Bradyrhizobium sp. WD16: one gene and its partner. The protein of the gene in region 1 binds, or shares a complex with, the protein of each later gene. Links are inferred from orthologs where the notes say so. Each region holds a gene or a part of one and is shown on either strand. Other genes may lie near its edges. The genes, in order: DB459_RS19790 and dnaN.

The links.
Region 2: the proteins of DB459_RS19790 (region 1) and dnaN are in contact, whole or in part, in a solved structure (PDB 1OK7), measured with the Escherichia coli proteins. The link is inferred for Bradyrhizobium sp. WD16 from one-to-one orthologs.

What each region holds. Positions count from the first base shown.
Region 1 is NZ_CP028908.1:4,257,321-4,262,123, forward strand. Bases 1,780-4,760 are described here. They hold DB459_RS19790 (DNA polymerase IV), read right to left. Parts: upstream 3,932-4,760; coding sequence 2,627-3,931; downstream 1,780-2,626. Other genes in these bases: DB459_RS19785 (cell envelope integrity EipB family protein), read left to right, coding at 1,780-2,263; DB459_RS19795 (DUF3572 domain-containing protein), read right to left, coding at 3,910-4,206; DB459_RS19800 (response regulator), read left to right, coding at 4,418-4,760. Outside these bases: DB459_RS19775 (glycerophosphodiester phosphodiesterase family protein), read right to left, coding at 1-499; DB459_RS19780 (RidA family protein), read right to left, coding at 508-975; more of DB459_RS19785, read left to right, coding at 1,370-1,779; more of DB459_RS19800, read left to right, coding at 4,761-4,783; DB459_RS19805 (PleD family two-component system response regulator), read left to right, coding at 4,796-4,803. UniProt on the Escherichia coli protein: Poorly processive, error-prone DNA polymerase involved in translesion repair and untargeted mutagenesis. Copies undamaged DNA at stalled replication forks, which arise in vivo from mismatched or misaligned primer ends.
Region 2 is NZ_CP028908.1:1,623,475-1,635,608, forward strand. What follows is about bases 3,457-6,435. They hold dnaN (DNA polymerase III subunit beta), read left to right. Parts: upstream 3,457-4,376; coding sequence 4,377-5,495; downstream 5,496-6,435. Other genes in these bases: dnaA (chromosomal replication initiator protein DnaA), read left to right, coding at 3,457-4,042; recF (DNA replication/repair protein RecF), read left to right, coding at 6,077-6,435. Also shown: peptide-methionine (S)-S-oxide reductase MsrA, read right to left, coding at 1-85; DB459_RS07520 (hypothetical protein), read right to left, coding at 169-486; rpsT (30S ribosomal protein S20), read left to right, coding at 949-1,215; more of dnaA, read left to right, coding at 2,618-3,456; more of recF, read left to right, coding at 6,436-7,216; gyrB (DNA topoisomerase (ATP-hydrolyzing) subunit B), read left to right, coding at 7,448-9,889; DB459_RS07550 (hypothetical protein), read right to left, coding at 10,840-11,154; DB459_RS07555 (heavy metal translocating P-type ATPase), read right to left, coding at 11,318-12,134. UniProt on the Escherichia coli protein: Confers DNA tethering and processivity to DNA polymerases and other proteins. Acts as a clamp, forming a ring around DNA (a reaction catalyzed by the clamp-loading complex) which diffuses in an ATP-independent manner freely and bidirectionally along dsDNA.

The DNA of each region.
Region 1 (4,803 bases):
AGCTGCGCTGGGCGACGATGCCCCGCGGCAGCGACGGCGCCAGTTCGCGCAGCGCCAGGACCTGATCGGGATCGAAGGACATCGCGGCCGCCGGGCCGGAATAGGCCTTGAGCACCTCGATCATGCGCCGGACCAGACGACGGTCGCCTTCGAACCGGCTCTTGATTTCCAGCACCAGCGGCACGCGGCCCCCGACCAGGGTGCAGAGATCGCCCAGCGTCATCATGTGATCGCCGGTGTCGCGAAAGGCGACCTGTCTGAGATCCGCCGCCGTGAAGCCCGCGAGTTCGCCGCTGCCTTCGGTGAGGCGACCGAGGGCGAAGTCATGATGCACCATCGCCTCGCCGTCGGACGACAGCTGCAGGTCGACCTCGATGGCGAAGCCAGCTTGCGCCGCCGCGGCGACAGACGAGGGTGTATTCTCGATGACGCCGCGGCTGCGGTCGTGCAATCCGCGGTGGGCGACCGGTTGGGCCGTGAGCCAGGCGGGAGTGCGCACCTGCGGTCTCAGCCGACCTCGAACATGGCTTCGACTTCGACGGCGGCATCCGCCGGAAGCGCGGCGACGCCGACGGTCGAGCGGGCATGACGGCCCTTGTCGCCGAAGGCGGCGACCATGAGGTCCGAGGCGCCGTTCAACACCTTCGGGCCGTCGAGAAAATCAGGCGCCGAATTGACGAAGCCGCCGAGCCGGACCACCCGCGTCACCTTGTCGAGATCGCCGAGCGCGGCCTTGGCCTGGGCGAGCAGGTTGATGGCGCAGGCGCGTGCGGCTGCCACCCCCTGATCGACGCTGACGCCGGCTCCGAGCTTGCCTTTCGCCACCAGCTTGCCGTCGGCATCGAAACAGACCTGGCCGGACACCACGAGCAGATTGCCCGTCCGGACGAAGGCGGCGTAATTGGCCACCGGGGCGGCGGGCGTATGCAGGGTGATGCCCAATGCCGCGAGTTTCTGCTCAACCGAACCGGTCATGTTTCGAAGATCCTTGAATTGAAGGGAAGGGGATTATGCGTTGCGGCCCGAACCTATCCGGCCTTAATTCGCCCATCAAGCGGGACCAAGCAGGCCTGCGGCGGGCGACCTCAACCACTGATACGAGCGTCAGATCCACCGCACTAGTGTGGCGTCTCGCAATTGCCTATGCCCTTTGCGGCAAGCCCCTGTAGGCAATTGCGAGACATAAGCCACACTAGCTTTTTGATTTTGCTAGTGTCCCGATGTCTCCGAATGACCGTGCGAGGGTGAGGCAAACGAAGCGGTAATTCGGAGACGGGACACTAGGGCTGATTGCGACCCCGCCGGATCGCATCTAATCTTTCGATCTTCGCTCCCGCGCGATCCGGGCGGGACAGTTTCAGGAGGCGGCATGATCGGCCGTTGGCAAGTTTTCGGGATGCGTGCGGTTCCGCTGGCGGTCGTCGGCCTGGTGCTGGGTGCGAAGCTGGCTTTCGCCGCGCCGGCGGCGCCGGCCGCACCGGCACCTCCTGCCGCCATGCCGTTCCTCGCCCATCAGGCCGTCTACGAGCTCAGCCTGCGCAAGGCGCGCGGCAATGCCAGCATCAACGATGCTCGCGGACGGATCGCCTACAGCTTCGCCGGCAATGCCTGCGAAGGCTTCACCACCGACTTCCGCCAGATCTCGGAGCTGCAGGGCGGCGAGAACAAGACCACGACCAGCGACCTGCGCTCGACGAGCTGGGAGGATGCCGACGGCAAGAGCTATCGCTTCAAGATCGAGACCCGGATGAATGACGGCACGCCGACCCAGGTCGACGGCATCGCCGAGCATTCGGGCAGCGGGGTGACGGTCAAGCTCACGCTGCCGAAGCAGAAGAGCTTCACCCTCGGACCGGACACGGTTTTCCCGACCGAGCAGGTCAGGCGCATCATCGCTGCGGCGAAAGAAGGCAAGTCGGTGCTCGAGCTTGTCGTCTATGACGGTTCGGACGATGGTGAGAAGGTCTACAACACCCTCGCCGTGATCGGACAGCCCATTCCCGGCGACCGCGCGCCGGCCAAGGCCGATGCCGCGACGCAGAGCGACGCCCTGAAGTCGGTCACGCGCTGGCCGGTGACGGTGAGCTATTACGATCGCGCGGCGAAGCCGGACAGCGGCGAGCAGACCCCGGTCTACGCCATGTCGTTTGAGCTCTATGAAAACGGCGTGTCGCGGTCCCTGGTGCTCGACTACAACGATTTCGTCATCGCCGGCGCCATGAACAAGTTCGAGGTCAAGGACAGCAAGGACTGCAAGCCGTAAGGCTCGCTTTCCAGGGACGGCTTGCTTGGATGCCGATACGCGCGTCAGGTGGATCTGACGCTCGTTTCAGCATTGCAGCGAGCTCTTCAAACGCGCGTCAGATCCAAAACCGCACTAGAATCATATTGATGCTAGTGTCCTGATGTCTCCGAATGACCGTGCGAGGGTGAGGCAAATGAAGCGGTCATTCGGAGACAGGACACTAGTGTGGCGTCTCGCAATTGCCTATGCCCTTTGCGGCAAGCCCCTGTAGGCAATTGCGAGACATAAGCCACACTACACTTTGATTTTGCTAGTGTCCCTATGTCTCCGAATGACCGTGCGAGCGCGAGGCAAACGTAGCGGTCATTCGGAGACGGGACACTAGGACGATGCCGGCCGTTTGGCACTGCCGCCGAAGGCGATGCCGCGCATCACGGCCGCATCCCCGAACTTCCGCCGCAGGTCGTCCATCGCCCGCTCGGCGTGAGCGCTGCGCCGGTCGAGGAGGTCGCTGTCGTCAGCGGCAGCAGCGGCCGGCTTGAGCGCGCTCACCCCGGCGCCGATCAGGCGAAACGTGGTGCCGTCGGTCTCTTTGGCCAGCATGTCCCGGGTGATCGCGAAGAGCTTCCCGGCGAGCTGGGTCGGACCGCTGATCGATTGCGACCGGGTCCGCTGGCGGAAATCCGCGGTCTTCAATTTCAGGGTGATGGTGGAGCCGGCGAGTTCGCCGCTCTTGAGCCGCGCCGAAACTTTCTCGCAGAGCCGCCAGAGCACCTTCTCGAGCGTCGGCAAGTCGCGGATGTCGGTGTCGAAGGTGGTCTCGCTCGAGATCGTCTTGGCGTCGCGGTCGGCAACCACGCGGCGATCGTCGATGCCGCGCGCCAGCCGCCATAGCCTTCGTCCCTCGGGGCCGAACTGCTTCATCAAGTCGGTCTCGTCGGCGCGCTGGAGGTCGCCGACGAGGCGAAAGCCGCGCTGTGCAAGCCGCTGCTCGGTCGCGGGGCCGACACCGAAGATGAAGCCGACCGGCTTCGGCGCCAGCATGGTCGCCGCTTCGTCCTGCGCCAGGGTGGCGAAGCCGCGCGGCTTGTCGAGATCCGAGGCAATCTTGGCGAGGAACTTGTTGACCGAGAGGCCGACGGAGACCGTGATGCCGATATCGCGTTCGATGTCGCGGGCGAAACGTGCCAGCACCTTGGCCGGGATCATGCCGTGCAGCCGCTCGGTGCCGGACAAATCGAGAAACGCTTCGTCGATGGACAGCGGCTCGACCAGCGGCGTCAGCGCCCGCATCGCGTTGCGGACCTCACGGCCGACGCGGACATATTTCGCCATGTCGGGGCGCACCACCGCGGCGTCGGGACAGAGTTCGAGCGCCTTGAACATCGGCATCGCCGAGCGCACGCCGAAGGTGCGGGCGATGTAGCAGGCCGCGCTGACGACGCCGCGTCGGCCGCCGCCGATGATCACCGGCCGGTCGGCAATGGCCGGATCGTCGCGCTTTTCGACCGTGGCGTAGAACGCGTCGCAATCGATATGGGCGAGCGAGAGGGCGTGCAGATGCTGATGCCGCACCAGCCGCGGCGAGCCGCAGGCCGTGCAGCGGCGCGCGTCAGGGGGCAGGTCGGTCAGGCAGTCGCGGCAGAAGCACTGCGGCCCCACGGTCACGGCACATCGCGCTCCCAGGTCGGTTCCAGGGTTTGGCGGGCATTGGAGACGATCTTGGCGTCGAGATGGGACGATTCGGAAAAGGCCTGGAGCAGGGTGTCGTCGCGAAGGAGGAAGTCGAGCACCCCGGCAAGGAAGGACGGATCCTTCGCGGCGGCGCGCAGGGTTTCCGGCCCGATTCCGGTCTCGGCCAGGAACCGGCCCAGCCGCTCGCCGTCGGCGGCGATGAAGGAAAGCGCCTGAATCGCCACAATCTCAGCGGTTTCGCGGGCGTCGAGGGGGCGCTTGGCCATTGATCACATTTGCCTTTCCGTAACTTATCCTCTCTACTTTGGCCATCATGCCCGAGTCACCGGAGCGGTATCAAGCGACGCGGCCTCAGATCCGCGGCGATGGTCCGCGCCGGATGCATTTCTTCAACGGGCGCACGTTCAATGGGCGCGACGGCATGCAGAACGGCGGCAGGGGCAGGGCGGGGATTTCGACGGGAATGGGGAGGGCGGCGTGACCAAGACCGTCCTGATCGTGGAAGATAACGAGCTCAACATGAAGCTCTTCCGCGACCTGCTCGAGGCGCATGGCTATGCGACGGTCGCCACCAATCGCGGCACCGATGCGATCGAGCTCGTGCGCCGGCACAAGCCGGACCTGATCCTCATGGACATCCAGCTGCCCGAGGTCTCGGGCCTCGACGTGACGCGCTGGATCAAGTCCGATCCGGCGCTGCGCGCGATCCCGGTGGTCGCGGTGACGGCTTTCGCGATGAAGGGCGACGAGGAACGTATCCGCGAAGGCGGCTGCGAGGCGTATCTGTCGAAGCCGATCTCGGTGGGCAAATTCATCGAAACGGTGCGGCAGTTCATCGGGTAGGGATGTGCAGGAATGTCCGC
Region 2 (12,134 bases), 2.6 Mb from region 1 along the record:
GGGTTGAGGTCGAGATCGGGCTTGCTCGGCCCGGCAGCGCGGTCGCCGCCGTCGGCAGTTCCAGGGGCTTGCGCGTAAACAGCATGATCAATCTCCTGCGGTCGGGACCATGCACTATATAGGTATCGCCCGCGGAGACGGCAGCAGGCTTCCGGGCGGAGGCCGCGGTCAGCCGCGGCTGTAGCCGATCAGCGCGCGGCGCGGCCGGAACAGCAGCATCAGAAGGATGCCGACGACGCCGAGCACGACCCAGGTCGGCTGGTCGAGCACCAGTTTGGCGACATTATTCCAAAGCCAGGGCGAGGCATCCTCGACGAGGCTGCGGAAGCTCTGCTGGCTGGCCTGATTGATGTCGTTCCAGAACTCGCCGAGCCGGGTCAGCCTCAAGGTCTGGTCGGCGATGGAGCGGGCGCCGTCATAAACCAGGAAGATGAAGCCGCCGGCCAGCAGCAGGAGGCCGATCAGGCGGAAGAAACCGCGGATCATATGTCACCCGTCCTTGGCCGGAGCGGTCGCCCTCGAACCGAGCCGCCCATCCGCCCCGAATCCCACCTCTTCCTACTGGCGCATCCATTGCAGCCGCGCAATGGTCTGGCGCGGCAGCCCGCAAATGTTTGACCAGCCGTTTGACCGCCAGCGGGCCGGTATCCCGCGCCGGCCGCTGGCCCGCCACCCGGAGCGCCCATTCCGGCCGGAACCCGGCCGCCGGCCGGCCAGAACCCGAGGCCGCTCGGCGTTGACGGGGCAAACCGGCCCCTCTATAAGACCGCCAACTGGCGGCAGGTCCATCCTGCCGCCGCTGTTCTTTGGGCGCGTGAATACCCGAATTCGATTGCCGGATTCGCCGCCTGCCCGGGGACATCAGTCTTTCATTCAGAGGTCGCAGGCTCTGCGACATCGGCAACCCGCCCCGGCCCCAATTGGAGTCGCGGCTGCAGGATCGTGAGTATGGCCAATACCTCTTCCGCCAAGAAGGCGACACGCAAGATTGCCCGCCGCACCGCCGTCAACAAGTCGCGGCGCACCCAGATGCGCAACTCGGTGCGTCTGGTCGAGACCGCGATCGAGAAGGGCGACCGTGAAGCCGCCCTCGCCGCCTTCAGCAAGGCCGAGCCCGAACTGATGCGCGCCGCGCAGCGCAACATCGTTCATCGCAACAATGCAAGCCGCAAGGTCTCGCGTCTTGCGCACCAGATCGCCAAGCTCGCCAAGTAAGGCGCGCCGAGCGACGCTGGCGAAGGCAACGCTCGCCAAGTCACACGGCGACGCAACCAATCTTCTGCAAAAGGCCCGGCTCACGCCGGGCCTTTTCTTTTCATTCCGATTACGTTTCATTCCCGAGTCTCACATCGTTCTCGATCGCACGCATGCTTGCGCTGTATCAGCGCACCGACCCGCACACCGTTCGTCACTTTCCTTCATGTCGATCGCGTTCGAAGCGCAGAGTCATTGCCGTGACACGGCTTACTGCATTGCACTTACAACGCTGCGCACGTGGAGAAACGCGGATCGCGGTTTTAAAAAATTTGCAAGTGCGGATCGATGCGGAAGCAAATTACCGAGCGACGGCTACCCGGGAAAAATGATCAGGAAAAGATGCGGCCCACTAATCACTTATCAACAAAGCGCGGAGAGGTAGCTTGAAAATCCAAAGATGCGACATCGCTGGATGAAGGAATTGTAAAACTTTTTTTGGGCTGTAACGAACGCTGTCATATCTCGCAAGTCATTCGATTCCGCGCGAAGATTCAAAACCTTGTCCACAAGGCGCGCGACGTCGCGGAACGATTCGAGCAGGCTGGCAATTTTTGCGCCTTCGCTGCGAAGAATCATTTCGTTGCGGCTGCGGTCCCATAGTGTATCTCTAATCGTGTTCGCGGCGCTCGCGGCTCGTCAGGTCAGTGCGATCTGAGACCCTCGGGGGCGCGCAAATCAGAGATGGTGTGCGCGTAGGCGAAGTTTCCCAAGCGATGATCGGACGACTCATAGCGATATGAGAACGGTTCTGCTGTACCAAAATTTCTCAAGCGACCGGCTTGCCCGGTTCGCCACCGACAAGGCCGACCACAAGGCTGGTGAAGAAATGAGTGCACGGCAGATCGCGCCCGGCGGCGACGGAAATGGGGACAGGTTTGTAAGGGGCTTTCAGTAGACGGCGTAACAGTCCGGACCCGACGCGGCGATCATGTGATCAAGAGCGAAGGCCGGCAGTCCGACATCGAGCAAAGCGACTTCGAAACTGAGATAGAGGACATACCTTGCCGCGCTGACGCGCGGCGAGTGGGGGATACCTATGACTTTTGCAACGGCCACGGTTTTTCATCGTTCGACACTGGCGCTTGTCGCCCGTGCATCGACGACGCTCGTCGCCTTCCGAGCTCCCTGCTCCAATCATTATCTTCCGGCATCCGCCGCCGATTCCGGCCCTAGTAGCAGCTGACCTCACCACCAGCCTTCTTTCCACAGCGCATGTGAGGCGACGGCATCCGTGATGCCGAAGACGTCGCCATGCGTGAACGGATCGTGAGGCGTGGGGCGGGGTTGGCTTGCCGCGGCAACGCGGGGCTGTCGTCGGCGCGAGCCGTCAACAACAACACATTCAAGAAAAGACCGAGACATGACAAGCATGGAACACGATCGTTGGACCAAGGTTCAGGGCCGCCTGCGCTCGATCGTCGGAGAAGACGTCTACACGAGCTGGTTCGCCCGCATGGATCTCGAAGGCATTCAGGGCGAGAGCGTTCACCTGTCCGTTCCGACCCGCTTCCTGAAGAGCTGGATTCAGGCCCATTACGCCGATCGCGTGCTGTCGTGCTGGCAGGCCGAACTGCCGGAAGTGCACCGCATCGATCTGACGGTGCGCTCAGCCATGCGCTGCGCCCCGCCGGTCAAGGAGACCAAGCCCCAGGTCGAAGAGCGGCGCGTCGAGCGCTCCGGCTCGACGTCCGATCTGCGCAGCGGCAGCTACGCGCCCGCCTCCGCCGGACACGACGCGCTGGGCGGATCGCCGCTCGACCCGCGCCTGACCTTCGAGACCTTCGTTCTCGGTCGCTCCAACACCCTCGCCCATGCCGCCGCGCGCCAGGTCGCCGAAGGACGGCGCGGCGATCCGGTGATGTTCAACCCGCTCTATATCCATGCCGGCGTGGGCCTCGGCAAAACCCACCTGCTGCAGGCGGTGACCTGGGCCGGCAACGCCTCCGGCGAGCGCAAGGTGCTCTATCTCACCGTCGAGAAATTCATGTACGGCTTCGTCGCCGCGCTGAAATCCCAGACGGCGCTGGCCTTCAAGGAAGCGCTGCGCGGCATCGACGTGCTGGTGATCGACGACCTGCAATTCCTCCAGGGCAAGACCACCCAGGCCGAGTTCTGCCACACCCTCAACGCCCTGATCGACGCCGGCCGCCAGGTGGTCATCGCCGCCGACCGACCGCCGTCCGAGCTCGAAACCCTCGACGACCGCGTCCGCTCGCGCCTCGCCGGCGGCCTCGTGGTAGAGATGGGATCGCTCGGCGAGGAGCTGCGTCTCGACATCCTCAAGTCGCGCGTCGCCGCAGCCCGCACCCATCACGCCGGCTTCGACGTGCCGCTGCCGGTGCTCGAATATCTCGCCCGCTCCATCACCCATAACGGCCGCGACCTCGAAGGCGCCGTCAACCGCCTGCTCGCCCACAGCAAGCTCAATGCCACGCCGGTGACGCTGGAGATGGCCGAGCGCGAGGTGCGCGACCTGATCCGGCCGCAGGAGCCCAAGCGGGTCAAGATCGAGGACATCCAGCGTGTCGTCGCCCGGCAGTACAACGTCAGCCGCTCCGACCTGCTGTCGTCGCGCCGGACCGCCAATGTGGTGCGGCCGCGCCAGGTGGCGATGTATCTCGCCAAGACGATGACGCTGCGCTCGCTGCCGGAGATCGGCCGACGCTTCGGCGGCCGCGACCACACCACCGTGCTGCATGCGGTCCGCAAGATCGAGGGCCTCGTTGCCAAGGACACCACCCTCGCCGACGAGGTCGAACTGCTCAAGCGCCAGCTCCAGGACTGAGCAAGGAGCCTGAGCAAGGAGACTGAACGGAGAGAAGGATCGAGCAATCGAGCGGCGATCCCCACCGGATCGCCGCCGTCCCCGTTCCGCCCCCCTGCCCGAAGCGGCGGCGGAACGGCAAAAGCGCTGTTCTCAATCATGAATTTCGCGGGAAACCCCCACCCGGCGGGGGGTGGGCCCCTTGCACTTGTCCGCTGTCCACGGCACCTTGCCGTCCCCCTGCGGTCCGACTTGACGACCGCCGGGGCCGAGCGGCTGCGGCGCCTCCATTGGGGACCGCCACCGCAACCGGGACACGACCACCCAGCCGGAACAGGATCGGACGGAAATTGCGATGAAGGTTACCGTCGAGCGGGCGCAGCTCCTGAAATCTCTCGGCCACGTCTATCGCGTGGTCGAACGCCGCAACACCATCCCGATCCTCGGCAACGTCCTTTTGCGCGCCGAGGCCGGCAAGCTCAGCCTCAAGGCCACCGACCTCGACCTCGAAGTCACCGAAACCCAGGCCGCCGACGTCGCCGGTTCGGGCTCGACCACCGTGCCGGCGCACATGTTCTACGACATCGTCCGCAAGCTGCCTGACGGCTCGCAGGTCGTGCTCGAAGCCGACGGCGAACGGGCCGTGCTGGCGATCCGGGCCGGCCGCTCGCGCTTCACCCTGCAGACCCTGCCGGAGAGCGATTTCCCCGATCTCGCCGCCGGCGACATGACCCACGCCTTCCGCGTGCCGGCAAGCTCGATCAAGCGCCTGATCGACCGTACCCAGTTCGCGATCTCCACCGAGGAGACACGGTACTATCTCAACGGCATCTATCTGCACTGTGCCGGCAGCGGCCCGACCGCCACCTTGCGCGGTGTCGCCACCGACGGCCATCGCCTTGCCCAGATAGACCTGCCGCTGCCCGCCGGTGCCGAAGGCATGCCTGGCGTCATCGTGCCGCGCAAGACGGTGGGCGAGGTCCAGCGCCTGATCGAGGACAACGAAGCCGAAGTCGCCATCGAATTGTCCGGCGCCAAGATCCGCCTGACGCTCGATCACGTGGTGCTGACCTCGAAGCTGATCGACGGCACCTTCCCCGATTACGGCCGCGTCATTCCCCAGCACAACGACAAGGAGCTGGTGGTCGACAAGAAGGACTTCGAGGCGGCGGTCGACCGCGTCTCGACGATCTCCAGCGAGCGTGGCCGCGCAGTGAAGCTGGCGCTGTCGCCCGGCAAGCTGGTGCTCTCCGTGACCAATCCGGATTCCGGCAGCGCGACCGAAGAGATCGAGGTCGAATACGCCGCCGAGCCGCTCGATATCGGCTTCAACTCGCGCTACCTGCTCGACATCGCCGCCCAGATCGAGGGCGAGGTCGCGGTGCTCAAGCTCGCCGATCCCGGCTCGCCGACGCTGATGCAGGATCGCGACTCCAAGGGCGCGCTCTATGTGCTGATGCCGATGCGGGTGTGAGGGGCCCGCCGGGCGACCCAGTACACCGTGTCGTTCCTAGTGCGGTGGATCTGACGCTCGTATCAGCATTGCAGCGAATTCGTCGTACGAGCGTCAGATCCAAAACCGCACTAGAATCATAACTCTACTAGTGTCCCTTTGGTTCTAACGTTCGTATGAGCGCTCGCTTCAAAGGGGTACGAACGTTAGAACCGGGACACTAGTGTGGCGTCTCGCAATTGCCTATGCCCTTCGCGGCAAGCCCCTGTAGGCAATTGCGAGACATAAGCCGCACTAGCTTTTTGATTTTGCTAGTGTCCTGATGTCTCCGAATTACCGTGTGAGGGTGAGGCAAATGAAGCGGTAATTCGGAGACAGGACACTAGTGTGGCGCACCGTGGTGTGATCGATAGGATTGGCGCCACCCTGCCTAATTGTATCCTCACGGAGTACTTGGTCCCGCGCTTGAAGCGGGGGGGCGACGCAGAACGCGAGGCGGGCGCCACGGTTCGAAGCGGCTGCAGTTGCCTGTCTCGAACCATGAGGCCGGGACAGCCGCACTTGGCGCCGCGCCGACAGGACAATCGCGAGCCGATCCACCGATGACCGCCTGCCGCATCCGCCGCCTCAGCCTGACCCATTTCCGCAGCTACCGCGCCGCGAGCCTTTCGACGTCGGCCGATCTCGTGGTGCTGGTCGGGGCCAACGGCGCCGGCAAGACCAATTGCCTGGAGGCGATCTCCTTCCTTACACCCGGTCGCGGCCTGCGCCGCGCCACCCTCGAGGACGTCGCCGACAACGAGGGCGATGGCTCATGGGCGGTGTCGGCCGAGGTCGAAGGCGCGCTCGGCCTCGCAACGCTCGGCACCGGCATCGATCCCACGCCGGACGGCTCCGGCAGCGCCCGGCGCTGCCGGATCGACCGCGAGCCGGTCTCCTCGGCGGCCGCTTTCGGCGATCACCTGCGCATGGTGTGGCTGACCCCGGCCATGGACGGGCTCTTCACCGGCCCGGCCTCCGAACGACGGCGCTTCTTCGACCGTCTCGTGCTCGCCGTCGACAGCGGCCACAGCGGCCGCGTCGCCGCGCTGGAGCGCTCGCTGCGCTCGCGCAACCGCCTGCTCGAGGAACGCAATTTCGACACCCATTGGCTCGATGCCATCGAGCGCGAGACCGCCGAACTCGCCGTCGCCGTCGCCGCCCTGCGCGGCGAGACCCTGGCGCGCCTCGCGGCGAAGCTGCGCGTCCGCGCCACGCAATCGGCTTTTCCCTCGGCCGAGATCGCGCTCGACGGCTGGATCGAGAACGCCTTGCGCGACGAGCCGGCGACCGCGGTCGAGGATCGCTATCGCCAGCAGCTGCGGGACGGCCGCGCCCGCGACGCCGCCGCCGGCCGCACCCTGGAGGGACCGCATCTCACCGATCTCGATGTGGTCTATGCGCCCAAGCACATGCCGGCCAGGGACGCCTCGACCGGCGAGCAGAAGGCGCTCCTGATCGGTCTCGTGCTGGCCCATGCAAGTCTCGTCGCCGAGATGACCGGCATCACGCCGCTGCTGCTGCTCGACGAGGTGGTCGCCCATCTCGATCCGGGCCGCCGGGTCGCGTTGTTCGATGAACTCACCGCGCTCGGCGCCCAAGTCTGGATGACCGGCGCCGATCCGGCAAGCTTCGCCGATGTCGGTGCAGGCGCGGGGATCTTCGAGGTCGCCGGCGGGCGCATTGAGCCGCGCAAGTCTTGATGCGGCGGTCAAACCTGCTCGCAGGGGGTACGGAACCGGCTCGCGGAGGGCATTTTCGGGGGCGTCTTCAATGGCAGATTCAGGCCTTGAAAGAAGCGCAAAAATGACCATTTATTCAATAACTTGAGGGCGACCGATTCGCCCTGTACGCACCCTCTGTTTCATGGCACAAATTCACGACTTGGCCGCGCATTCGCGCGCTGATTCGCCGATCCTCGCTCAGGCACCCAGATGACCGAACCTGCCCGGCAACCCATTGCCGATCCTGCCGCCGTGATCCCGGAATACGGCGCCGAATCCATCAAGGTCCTGAAAGGTCTCGACGCCGTCCGCAAGCGTCCGGGGATGTATATCGGCGACACCGACGACGGCTCGGGTCTGCACCACATGGTCTACGAGGTGGTGGACAACGCCATCGACGAGGCGCTGGGCGGTTATGCCACTCAGGTGCTGGTGACGCTGAACGCCGACGGCTCGGTAACCGTCTATGACGACGGCCGCGGCATTCCCACCGACATCCACAAGGGCGAGGGCATCTCCGCGGCCGAGGTCATCATGACCCAGCTCCATGCCGGCGGCAAATTCGACCAGAATTCCTACAAGGTCTCCGGCGGCCTGCACGGCGTCGGCGTCTCGGTGGTCAACGCGCTCTCCACCAAGCTGATCCTGCGGATCTGGCGCGGCGGCAAGGAGCACTACCTCGAATTCGCCCATGGCGAGGCGGTGGCGCCGCTCAAGGTGATCGGCGACGCCCATGGCAAGCGCGGCACCGAGGTGACGTTCTATCCGAGCTCCGAAACCTTCACGATGGTGGAGTTCGACTACGCCACGCTGGAGCACCGGCTGCGCGAACTCGCCTTCCTCAATTCGGGCGTGCGGATTCTCTTGTCCGACAAGCGCCACGCCGTCGAGCAGCACGAGGAGATGCTCTACGAGGGCGGCATCGAGGCCTTCGTGCGCTATCTCGACCGCAACAAGACCAGCGTGATGCCCGCCCCGATCGTGATCCGCTCCGAGCAGAACGGCATCGGGGTAGAGGCCGCGCTGTGGTGGAACGACAGCTACCACGAGAACGTGCTGTGCTTCACCAACAACATTCCGCAGCGTGACGGCGGCACCCATCTCGCCGGTTTCCGCGGCGCGTTGACGCGCCAGATCACCGGCTATGCCGACACCAGCGGCATCTCCAAGAAGGAAAAATTCTCCCTCACCGGCGACGACTGCCGCGAGGGCCTGACCGCGGTGCTCTCGGTGAAGGTGCCGGACCCGAAATTCTCGTCCCAGACCAAGGACAAGCTGGTGTCCTCCGAGGTTCGGCCGGTGGTCGAGGGCGTCGTCAACGAGATGCTGGCGGCCTGGCTCGAGGAACACCCGGCCGAAGCCCGCGGCGTGGTCGGCAAGGTGATCCAGGCGGCGGCGGCACGCGAGGCCGCGCGCAAGGCCCGCGAACTCACCCGCAAGAGCCCGCTCGGCGTCACCTCGCTGCCCGGCAAGCTCGCCGACTGCCAGGAGCGCGATCCGGCCAAATCCGAACTCTTCATCGTCGAGGGCGACTCGGCAGGCGGCTCGGCCAAGCAGGGCCGCAACCGCGAATTCCAGGCGGTGCTGCCGCTGCGCGGCAAGATCCTCAATGTCGAGCGCGCCCGCTTCGACAAGATGCTGTCCTCCGAACAGGTCGGCACCCTGATCACCGCGCTCGGCACCGGCATCGGCCGCGAGGATTTCGATCTTTCCAAGCTGCGCTACCACAAGATCATCATCATGACGGACGCCGACGTCGACGGCGCCCATATCCGCACCCTGCTGCTGACCTTCTTCTTCCGCCAGATGCCTGATCTGATCGAGGCCGGTCATCTCTACATCGCCCAGCCGCCGCTCTATAGGGTGAGCCGCGGCAAGTCCGAGCAATATCTCAAGGACGAGCGGGCGCTCGAGGACTACCTGATCGAGACCGGGCTCGAGGACTGCGTCTACCGCCTCGCCACCGGCGAGGAGCGGGCCGGCAAGGACCTTCTGGCGCTGGTCGAGGATGCCCGTGTGGTGCGCTCGACGCTGCAAGGCTTGCACAGCCGCTACAATCGCAGCGTGGTCGAACAGGCCGCCATCGCCGGCGTGCTCAATCCACGCGTCACCAGCGACGTCGAAACCGCCAACGCCGCCGCCGACTACATCGCCAAGCGTCTCGATGCCCTGGCCGACGAGGTCGAGCGCGGCTGGGTCGGCCAATTCATCGAAGGCGAAGGCTTCGCCTTCGAGCGCACTGTCCGCGGCGTGCGGGAACATGCCATGCTGGATGCGGCGCTGCTCGGCTCGGCCGAGGCCCGCAAGCTCGACGAATTCGCGCCGCGCCTGCAGGAAGCCTATCCCCGGCCCGGCATCCTGCGGCGCAAGGACAGCGAGACCTTCGTCCATGGCCCGGTCGGCCTGTTCGAGGCGGTGACCGATGCCGCCCGCAAGGGCGTGGCGCTGCAGCGTTACAAAGGCCTCGGCGAGATGAACCCCGAGCAGCTGTGGGAGACGACGCTCAACAGCGATGTCCGCTCGCTGCTCCAGGTCAAGGTCAAGGAGGCCGACGAGGCCGACGACATCTTCACCAAGCTGATGGGCGACGTGGTCGAGCCGCGCCGCGAGTTCATCCAGGACAACGCGCTCGCCGCCAGCGTCGATGTGTGAGCGGTCGGGGCGGCTTATCTCCTCGGCGCTCACCAGATGACGGCGTGCCGCACCGGTGATGGCCCGCTATCACCGATGCGAGGCGGCAATGCGAAGCCAAATCAGAGATCACACTGATATTCTGCGTGTGCCACGTCTCAACGTCGACCTTTACTCCCGGGTGGACAGGCCACCCACCGCTCGCATCGCATCTGCTTCTCGGATTGCAGGCATTCTTTGCTGGGTCTGGCGCAAATGTTGTTCTTGGAGTCCCATTCTAGACACTCCTTGGAATATCGGATGCAGGTTTCGACCGCGCGCCACTGCTCGCAACATTGGCCGCCTCCCGGCGCGGGGAAAGGTCCATATTCCGGCGGCTTCGGTGGCGCTTGGGCGATGGCGCTGGAAACTCCTCCGGCGCCCAGAAGCGCGAACAAAAGCAGGGCGGTTCGCCATGTTAATCGGATCATGGAGCACTCCTTAAGGCCACCCTTGTGGCTGCCATCCTCTCGCGTCTCTGCGATGTCGCGCTCGCGAAATCATTGCCGGCATGGAACTGCCGCCGCTTGGCAGCATGTCCGTGCGCCCTCCGGTTGGCAGCGAATGCGGCCCTTGGCGTTGGACCACGAACTCCACCCGCGACCGTATTTGAGACCGGCGGCCGTCTGCCACATCCGGATAGTCCGGTCCTGTACGGCAACCTCGTTCGGCTTTTGCACGGCGCATTGGTTGACCTCTATCGGGTCCTCCTTGCACTCAGCGCCACGTGCCGAGTGCGGTGGCAGGGCAGCGATCGCCGGCGTGATGGCCACAAAGACGGCCAGGATCTGGATCCGTTCATACTTCATGGTCACCCAACCACGCTCCAGGCAAACCAGTTCGACGATCGCAAGTTTGCGCCGTGCAATGCAAACCTGCCCTCCTTGACTTGAAGTCAGACCACTGGTCTCGGCCCTGCGCGGGGATAAGCACTACCGGCCGGTGCCCCAATCGGTGTGGTACTTGTCAATGCAGCCTTGGCGGGCCTTCTGATCGCTTCCAGCATTTTTGATGCAGTCGCGGAATTCCTTGCCGGTATCTTTGCATTTTTTGCTGCATTCTTGGGCGGCATTGTCGCAGGCGGTTTCACAGGCTGCACCGGTGATCCCCGGCCCGCATCTGCTGGCGCAAGCAGCGTAGACCCGTTGGCAGCGGGCTTCGCAGGTCGGGTTCTGCGAAAATCCCGCGGTGGTCCCCAAAACCACCAGCAGGAATGCCGTGGCCACAACCATCGATTGCTTCACCATCGCCGTCTCTCCGTACGTTCATTGAAACCTTGATTTTCGTTATTAGTCTGCCGCAAGACGGGAGCCGCCTTGCGCTAGATCAAGCCGATCGGCGAGCAGCGATACCGGCGATCCCGGCATTCAGGGTGGGATTACAGGGCTCGCGACGATTCCCGCCCGACGGTTACGCCGTCCCCACGGCTTCGTAGATGTCCTCCTCCTGGGCGGTATGCATCCGCACCAGGGTTTCGATGGCCTCGATGACCCGCTGTGCGTCGCGGACGAGATAGCGATCGATCTGTTCTGATGGCAGGTCCTCCGCCACGCGAGCGAGCAGTCGCGCAAAGTGCAGGATTTCGCGATGCGCGCGGCTCATGGCAGAGAGGCCGTGACGTTCGCGGAGCACAGCCGCGAGCTGCGGATAGACATGGCCCTCGTCGTCGCGCTCATGAGCCACGATCCGGTCCTGCACCAGGCGATTGGCTTCTTCGATCAAGGCTGCGCCGACCTCAGGCGGCGTCTCGTCGAGGGCATCGGCGATGCCGCGGAGCCGATCGAGATCTTGGCGCAGCGCCTCGTGATCGTGATGCAGCTCAAGACCGTGCTCCGAGGTAATACGCCTGCGGCCCCAGTCATGAGCCGGACTCAAGGCGCGCAGCGCATTGAGGATCACCGCGACATCGATCACCTCCTGGACGATTGCCGCCGGCACCGGTCCCAGCCATCCGACGGTAGCCGCGCCCATTGCCGCGAATGAAAGCCCCATGCCGACCATGATGCTTTCGACTGCAATGCGCCGGGCACGCTGGGCGATGATGATCGCTTCGCCGACACGGTCGAGCCTGTCGGCGAGGATCACGACATCGGCCGCTTCCGACGACGCGCTGGCGCCACGAGCGCCCAGAGCCACCCCGACATCGGCTGCGGCAAGCGCGGGCGCGTCGTTGATGCCGTCCCCGACCATGATGGTCGGATGCAGCCGCTGCTCGGTGCGCACGGCC